DNA from 2 places in the Bacillus sp. JZ109 genome. Region 1 is predicted to be linked to the other one. Evidence: predicted binding sites of a transcription regulator. Region 1 holds the regulator's gene; the other holds the start of a gene.
What was found. The regulator LexA, encoded in region 1, represses DNA repair genes until DNA is damaged. The targets are predictions, from matches to a motif close to CGAACATATGTTCG.
Positions count from the first base shown of each region.

Region 1 (4,052 bases):
GTCTCCATCAAGAGAGATGTCATTAGAATCGTATAGTACGATCAGACGGCCAAGCTGAAGATGGCCTGCGAGTGAAGCGGCTTCAGAAGAAATACCTTCCATTAAATCACCATCACCGCAAATACTGTATGTATAATGATCGACTACGTTAAATGAATCGCGGTTATATGTTTCCGCCAAATGGCGTTCAGCAATTGCCATACCGACTGCCATGGCAATTCCTTGGCCAAGCGGACCTGTTGTAGCATCAACACCGGCAGTATGTCCGAATTCCGGATGTCCTGGTGTTTTGCTGCCCCACTGGCGGAATCCCTTAAGATCTTCAATACTAAGATCAAACCCGCTTAAATGAAGCATGCTGTATAATAGTGCTGACCCGTGTCCAGCAGATAAAACAAAACGGTCACGGTTAAACCAGCCAGGGTTTGCCGGACTTACGTTCATAAATTTTGTCCACAGCGTGTATGCCATTGGAGCGGCTCCCATCGGCATCCCTGGGTGACCAGAATTTGCTTTTTCAATAGCGTCTATTGACAGTGTGCGAATGGTAGCAACTGATTTCTTTTCAATTGTATCCATAAAAATCCCCTTCCTTATGTGTTGTACCCTTACATCATAAATGTCTGACGACTTTTTCTCAACTGTTTCAGCTTAAATTTGAGAGAAACTTGTTGAATTTTGTCACATAAGAGTTTTGATTATAGTATATGCAAAAGAGGAATACGATATTGCCGTATTCCTCTTATATTAGTGAAGTTTGTTATTTCTTTGTTCTCTTTTTAGCTTTTCTGGTGTAACATCATTGCCTTCTGGGTCAATGATTTTCACACTTTTTAACGTGTTCTTCATAGAAGAACGAAAACCTTTCAAGTACTCTTGACGGAGCTTTTGCTGTTCGGCTTTTTCTTCTTCTGTAATAACGCCAGCTTTAGCTTTGGCAGCAAGTTCATTAATTCTGGCAATTTTCGCGTTTGAAATCATGTTAAACTCCTTTATTGCATTTTGTCTATATAGTACTAGATCAAAAAAAGTTTTACAACTGATTCACTCTGCTGTCTCTTCATTCTCTATGTATTCCTGAAAACGCCGGTGAACGGTTGCTTTAGAGACATCATAGCCAAACCCTCTTAGGGTAGCCGCGATTTCAGCAAACGTCAGTTTATTCGCTCTCAGGCGGACGATCTCTGAGATTGGCACCTCTATTTTTTCTTTTCCACTGTTCCCATGTTGGTTTTTTAAGTTTTTTTGCGGTTTAAAACCGTTTTTTACTGCACGTTTCATTCCCCGTCTGATTTTCATGTTGTGAATCTTTCGCTGATACTCTTCCACAATGCTGACGATTTCCAAGACCATTGAGTCAGCCTCCGATAACTCCAGTTCACCTCTATGAGCCGTTGTATAGACTTTCACACCTTCTCTATAAATACAATGAAGCAGTGCGATTTTTGCGTTTCCCCGTCCGAGCCTAGTCTCATCCTGAACCAAAATGACATCAATTCCAGCGTTCTTAATCACATCAAGCAGCTCAAATACACCATCCCGATCCATTTCATATCCGCTGGCTTTTTCTGAAATCACTTTGACCACTTCCATGCCGTTCTCCGCTGCAATGGCCGTAAGCTCCTCCTCCTGCCGCTTTAATGACGTTTCCTGCTGTTCTTTATTTGTGCTTACACGGGCATAAATGAGTGCTTTCATTTTATCTCTCTTTCCTCTCTATCTTACAGTTGCTAATTCATATGCATCCTGATGCTTCTTTTTCAATGGGATCACTAACTCATCACCCGGCTGGATATCAGAGGTTTGAAGTTGATTTTTATCAGCTACCCATTCAATAAAATCATTTTTGTTTATCTTTTTTGTATCGGCTACCTGATCAGCAATTGACCAGAGTGTGTCGCCTTGCTGGACTTCTATTTTAACATACTGATTAAGCTCTTGGCCGCTGCTTGTATATGACAGCATAAGGATAACCGCGCTCAAAATCACTGTGAACAGACCGACAAAAATAATAGATTCTTTACTCATGATCATAACCTCCAACAGGAATGTTTGTTCGCATTTTTATAATTTCAGTATATACGAACAAACGTTTCTGTCAATTGTTTTTTCGAACCTATGTTTGTACTGTAAGGAAAATCATGCTATAATCTTCTTAAAATCGACGTTTTGAGGTGCGAAAAATGACGAAGCTATCAAAAAGGCAACTTGATATCCTCCGTTTTATTAAAGCAGAGGTTAAATCAAAAGGATATCCGCCTTCCGTGAGAGAGATCGGAGAGGCTGTCGGGCTTGCGTCCAGCTCTACTGTCCACGGCCATTTGGCCCGCTTGGAAACAAAAGGGCTGATCAGACGGGATCCGACAAAACCAAGAGCAATAGAAATTCTTGATGAAGAAGTAGACATTCCGCAAAGCCAGGTCGTTAATGTACCGGTCATCGGGAAAGTCACGGCGGGATCTCCTATTACAGCAGTAGAAAATATTGAAGAATATTTTCCGCTCCCTGACCGCATGGTTCCTCCAGACGAGCATGTATTTATGCTGGAGATTATGGGAGACAGTATGATAGATGCTGGTATTCTCGATAAGGACTATGTCATCGTTAAACAGCAAAACACAGCGAACAATGGGGAAATTGTAGTTGCGATGACAGAAGATGATGAAGCAACTGTAAAACGATTCTATAAAGAGGATACACACATTCGCTTGCAGCCTGAGAACCCAACGATGGAACCTATCATTTTGCAGAATGTCAGCATTCTAGGGAAAGTGATTGGCGTGTTCAGAACCGTCCATTAATCTATTGATCTATCAGATGCATGAAATAACCCCCTTTTCCTTTACGGAGAGGGGGTTTGTTGTTCAAAAAAAGCAGGCTCGCCCTGACTTTTGGGTGCGAGCCTGAATAGGAGGAAAAAGAACATCATGTTTACACCATAATTATCCACCAAACAATTGTTGAAGTCAAGAAATTTTCTTTCCTTCAGGAAACTTTTATTCAAAATATGAACGTTTAGAATATTAGACGCTATCTTCTTAAAAACGTTTCATTTTTAGGTCGTGGAAGGATGCGGTTTTATATTTATTAAAGGGCGAGGCAATTGATATAACTGAAAATTTAGTACATAGTTTAGGTAGTTCAACACTCTGTTAAAACAGCTCGCTTTCTTCATATAAAATGTAATATGTATTTCAAATTCTCCTTCACCGAATCACTTGTGCAGTTCAAAAGATATGGCATCGTTGAACTAATCGGGTAGAAACCTTCCCCAAACATAAAGTCTCCACCAACACCCTTCTTTAAATTTAACCTTATATGAAATATGGTGTGTGATATCAAAAGGCCGTTTCATCATAAAAGTGCATATGGGTTTTTTCTTGTTTGTAATATCGAAGCTTGTCTTGAAGTGTTCCGGTATGAAATTCAAATTTGTGGCCGTCAGGGTCGGTAAAATAAATTGATTTTCGATCGCGTTCATCTCGTTCTCTGCCAGGCAGAATATTGACATGAAGTCTTTTTAATTTAGCTGATACCTCCTCAAATTCATGATCTTCAATTGTAAAAGCAATATGGGTATAAGAAAGCTTAATGTCATTTCTCGGGATGTCTGGTTCTTCATTAAGCGCTAGCCAGATGCCGTTCATGTCAAAATATGCAGTTGTTCTTCCCTTTACCAAAAGCTTTGCATCAAACACTTTTTGATAAAAATCAATCGATGTATCCAAATGCGAAACTGAAAATAACAAGTGATTGATTCCTTTTATCTCCACAAATCATTCCCCCCTTGAAAGCTGATCATCCACATATACGTCTTTTTTCATAAGAAAGTTTCATACTGCTGAAAAAAAATACCAGTGTAAACAAAAACGGACTGTTTAAAATAGTAACATGACCATTATGAATGGTTTTGAATTGCATTATTTATCATTTGTTTACGCCCAAGAATTTTCTTCAAAAAATAACAATTTAGGTGGTCAAATGAAACATATCATTGCGCTTGCTTCAAAGATTGCTTTCACTCTCGCCCTTTTATATGTGATTTTGGACAG
Region 1 is NZ_CP096388.1:2,218,998-2,223,049, forward strand. It holds gene tkt (transketolase) at 1-579, opposite strand, end outside; gene M1D94_RS11720 (DUF896 domain-containing protein) at 748-981, opposite strand; gene M1D94_RS11725 (YneB family resolvase-like protein) at 1,045-1,698, opposite strand; gene yneA (cell division suppressor protein YneA) at 1,717-2,034, opposite strand; gene lexA (transcriptional repressor LexA) at 2,184-2,801, shown strand; partial or broken gene M1D94_RS11740 (hypothetical protein) at 3,172-3,430, opposite strand; gene fosM (FosM family fosfomycin resistance protein) at 3,339-3,773, opposite strand; gene M1D94_RS11750 (YndM family protein) at 3,982-4,052, shown strand, end outside.

Region 2 (4,052 bases), 790 kb from region 1:
TCTTCCGTCTCCAAATGTGACAACAGTTCCTTTTTTCACCCGTTTCGCCGGTTTGGCAAGTGTTTCCCATTTATCACCGGTTTCCTGTTTCAACAAAAGAAGTTCCACTTTCGCGCCGGTATCCTCTTTTGTGCCGAATAACCGCGCAGGCAGTACCCGGGTATTGTTCAGGACTAGACAATCGCCTTCGTTAAAGAAGCTGATAATGTGTTTAAACGAGCTGTCAGTAAGCTCTCCTGTATGTTTATCGAGCACCATCAGCCTTGAAGCATCACGCTGCTCCAACGGTACTTGTGCAATTAAACGTTCTGGTAGTTCAAAATCAAATAAATCGACTTTCATGATGATTTCACCTTTATTCTAGTCTTTTGTTATTTCATTCTGCCAAAAAGATTAAGCAAAATTGATAATACCACACTTATAATAATACAAGTGACAACCGGGAAGAAAAACGTGACATTTCCTTTTTTTACAAAAATATCTCCCGGCATCTTGCCGACAAAATGCAAAACTGCTCCGATAATAAGCAAAACAGCACCAAGAATCATGATGATCTTAGGAAATTCAGTCATATCGGGGAGCCTCCATTTGGAAATGATGATAAACGGCCGGTGTCACGATCCTTCCACGCGGCGTTCTTTGTATAAATCCAATTTGCAGCAGATATGGTTCATATACGTCTTCAATCGTATGCGATTCCTCGCCGATGGTAGCTGAAATCGTATCAAGGCCTACTGGGCCGCCGTTGAATTTTTCGATCATGCCCATCAGCAGCTTATGATCAATATGATCCAAACCGAGACGGTCAACCTGAAGCCGCTCCAGCGCATTCTGAGAAATGTCTTCCGTAATCCTGCTGTCACCCAGCACTTGGGCGAAATCGCGCACCCTTCTCAGCAGGCGGTTCGCCACGCGGGGCGTCCCTCTCGATCTTCTTGCAATTTCAAGAGCCGACGGTTTATCAATCTCAACCTCGAATACATCAGCGGTTCTTGTGACAATATCCGCCAGTTCTTCTTGTGTATAGTACTCAAGGCGAGACATGACGCCGAATCTGTCTCTTAAAGGAGCCGTCAAAAGCCCCACCCTCGTCGTGGCTCCCACCAGCGTAAAAGGCGGAAGGTCGAGCCGAACCGAGCGGGCAGATGGGCCTTTGCCAATCACAATGTCCAGGCAAAAGTCTTCCATTGCAGGATAAAGCACCTCTTCGATCGATCTGTGCAGCCTATGTATTTCATCAATAAATAATACATCTCCCGGTTCCAGCGCCGTTAATATAGCAGCCAAATCACCAGGCCTTTCAATAGCAGGCCCTGATGTCGTCCGCAATTCCACTCCCATTTCATTAGCAACAATCGAAGCAAGCGTTGTTTTTCCGAGTCCGGGCGGCCCGTACAGAAGAACATGATCCAGCGTCTCCTGTCTCATTTTCGCCGCATCTATAAACACGCGCAAATTTTCTTTTACCTTATGCTGCCCGATATACTGTGCCAGATTTTGCGGCCTCAGGCTTTGCTCTATCACTGATTCATGGTTGTCTGCTTCACTTGAGACGAGCCGTTCATCCATGAACATCACCTTACTTTAATAGTTTTTGTAATGCTTTTTTCACATATTGGTCTGTTGTCAGCCCAATTTCTTCTTTAAGGTGAGGAAGCACCTTTTTGATTTCTTTTTCAGCATATCCGAGAACCCTGAGGGCTTCAAGTGCTTCTTCAAGAGCCGTTTCCGCTGTTTGCTTTTCAAGCCTTTCTTCATGATTAAACAGATTTTCAATCATTTCAGGCACAACATCTGCCAGCTTTCCTTTTAAATCTAGAATAATCTGGCGTGCGGTTTTCTTTCCTACTCCAGGAAACTTGACCAAAAAAGCTTCATCTTCATTTTCAATTGCTTGGATGACCGCTCCGGGATCACCCGAGCCCAAGATGGCAAGTGCTCCTTTCGGGCCAATTCCGGTCACGTTTAACAGCTTTGTAAAGAGCGCCTTCTCCTCTCTTGTTGAAAAACCGTAAAGCGAAAAAGCATCCTCTCTGATATGATGGTATGTAAAAATCGTTTCCTGGCTTCTCTCCTTATATATAAACGGATTCGGCGTGAAAATCTGATAGCCGATGCCGCCGTTCTCTATGACAATATATTGGGGAGATACATAATCAATCGTCCCTTTAACAAATTCAATCACGCAAATTCACCTCTTTGACTGTTCTTCATTGTACCATAAAAACAGCCAAAGTCTTATAGAAAAGTTAACATATGTTCGCTTCTCTCTCATTCTTTCACGAAAAAAAAGACATGAATACATGTCTTCAATCAGCGGACGTTACCCGCTGTATGTCTTCATATGTTCGATGACATCCTCAAACTCCGCTTTTGTCCGAAATGGAATGCCTTTCAGCAGATTTTTTTGCATATGGCTTTCCAGCCTTTCTAAATCAATTTGAAAAAAAGACTGAATTGGTTCGGAAGCTGGCTCAGGCCGCCCATGAAAAGTGGAAATCACTCCATTATCCGATACACCGATATACCCGTTGACCTTGCTGAGCGGAGATATATCGTCCATTTGCTTCCGGAAGAGCACATATCCCTTTTTTTGTTCCACAAGCGTCCATCCGGCATAAGCTGCCCAAAAATCATCCATAGAAAACACTTTTTCATGCCTATGCTCAATGCTGACATCGCCGTCCAAATACACCTTTTCAAGCTGCACATGCACCTGCAGCGGCTCATAGTGCTCCACTTCCGCGCCAAGTGCGCGGGAAGGAGCTCCTATTAAAAATACTGCCGCTGAGCAAAGAATGCCCAGCAAAAGATACGCCGTGCTGAATCGTTTCACCCTCTACACCTCTTTGCACACGTTTATGATTAGTTTGACCAAAGAGGCTACTGCTTAACCGTTTTATCAAAATTTGTCTGCACATTTTCCCTGACAAACCGTTCCTCCGTATACACATCTGTGCTTTGCTCAGAAATTGTCAAGAATCGCGTCAGAAAGGCACTGAAAAAATACAATGCCGCAAAGATCCAAATCACGCCGCCTGCACCGAGCGGCCCAATGAAAAGACTCACGATGCCCGGCGCGATAAACGCACATAAACCAGATCCCAAATTCAACACTGACATGGCAGCACCTTTATTATCAGGTGCAAGCGTCGGCAAAAGCGCGCTTAATGGGACGTACCCTGCTAAAGCCGCGCCGTAGCAGCAGGCGATAATCATGAGCACCCAATACTGATGCCCGATCAGCTGAGGCGTGTAATACAGCGCCAGCGTAAAAATACCGCATCCGACACCGCCAAACCACATGACCGTATTGCGCCAGCCAAGTTTATCTCCGACTGCACCGAAAATGATATTAAACACAATATTCACAAAAAACAGCGTCCCCCATATTTGCAGCCATTCCGAAACCGAATACCCGTATCGTGCTAAATAAGTAGGAAGAAAGATGGCAAATCCAAATTGTCCTATCGCATTAATCGTCTTGACCACTCCGCCGATGCCTACCTTAGGGTTTTCAAACATAATCATAAATGCCTTCGACAGTTCTTTCCATTTCGGCTGATCTTGTTTTTGTATCGGAGTAAATTTATCTTTGTTAAAAAATAAGGCAAGAATTCCGCCTGCCGCCACAAACAGTAAAGCGCTCCAAAGCGTATTGATTTCTCCAAAGGCTGGAACTGCATAGCTGGAATAGAACGGGCCGAGCACGTTAAGGCCGCACGTAAACATAAACCAAAACCAGCCGACGGCTTTGCCGAGAATATTTTGAGAGGTGCTGTATGACACCCATACGAGAAAAGAGTATGCAAACAGCGGATATCCCAAGCCTCTAAGAGCATAGCTGCCCAAGAGAGCCGGATAATACATATGAGGAATCGCCCAGCCGATAAAAGCGGCCGAACCGAGGATAAATGCAAGCAATCCGACAGTCATCGTTTTTCTCGGCCCCCAAGTTTGGACAAACGTTCCTGAAAGCCAAGCTGAGATGGTGACAGCAATGCCGTACATGGTAAATAACGATGCGGATTGCTGCATGCTGAGACCATGAT
Region 2 is NZ_CP096388.1:1,431,667-1,435,718, reverse strand. It holds gene queA (tRNA preQ1(34) S-adenosylmethionine ribosyltransferase-isomerase QueA) at 1-342, opposite strand, end outside; gene M1D94_RS07335 (DUF2905 domain-containing protein) at 372-572, opposite strand; gene ruvB (Holliday junction branch migration DNA helicase RuvB) at 565-1,569, opposite strand; gene ruvA (Holliday junction branch migration protein RuvA) at 1,580-2,185, opposite strand; gene bofC (sporulation cell-cell signaling protein BofC) at 2,324-2,836, opposite strand; gene M1D94_RS07315 (MFS transporter) at 2,884-4,052, opposite strand, start outside.
Region 2: ruvA (Holliday junction branch migration protein RuvA) is a predicted target of LexA. The motif match lies at 2,250-2,263, and genes of this name have one in related genera.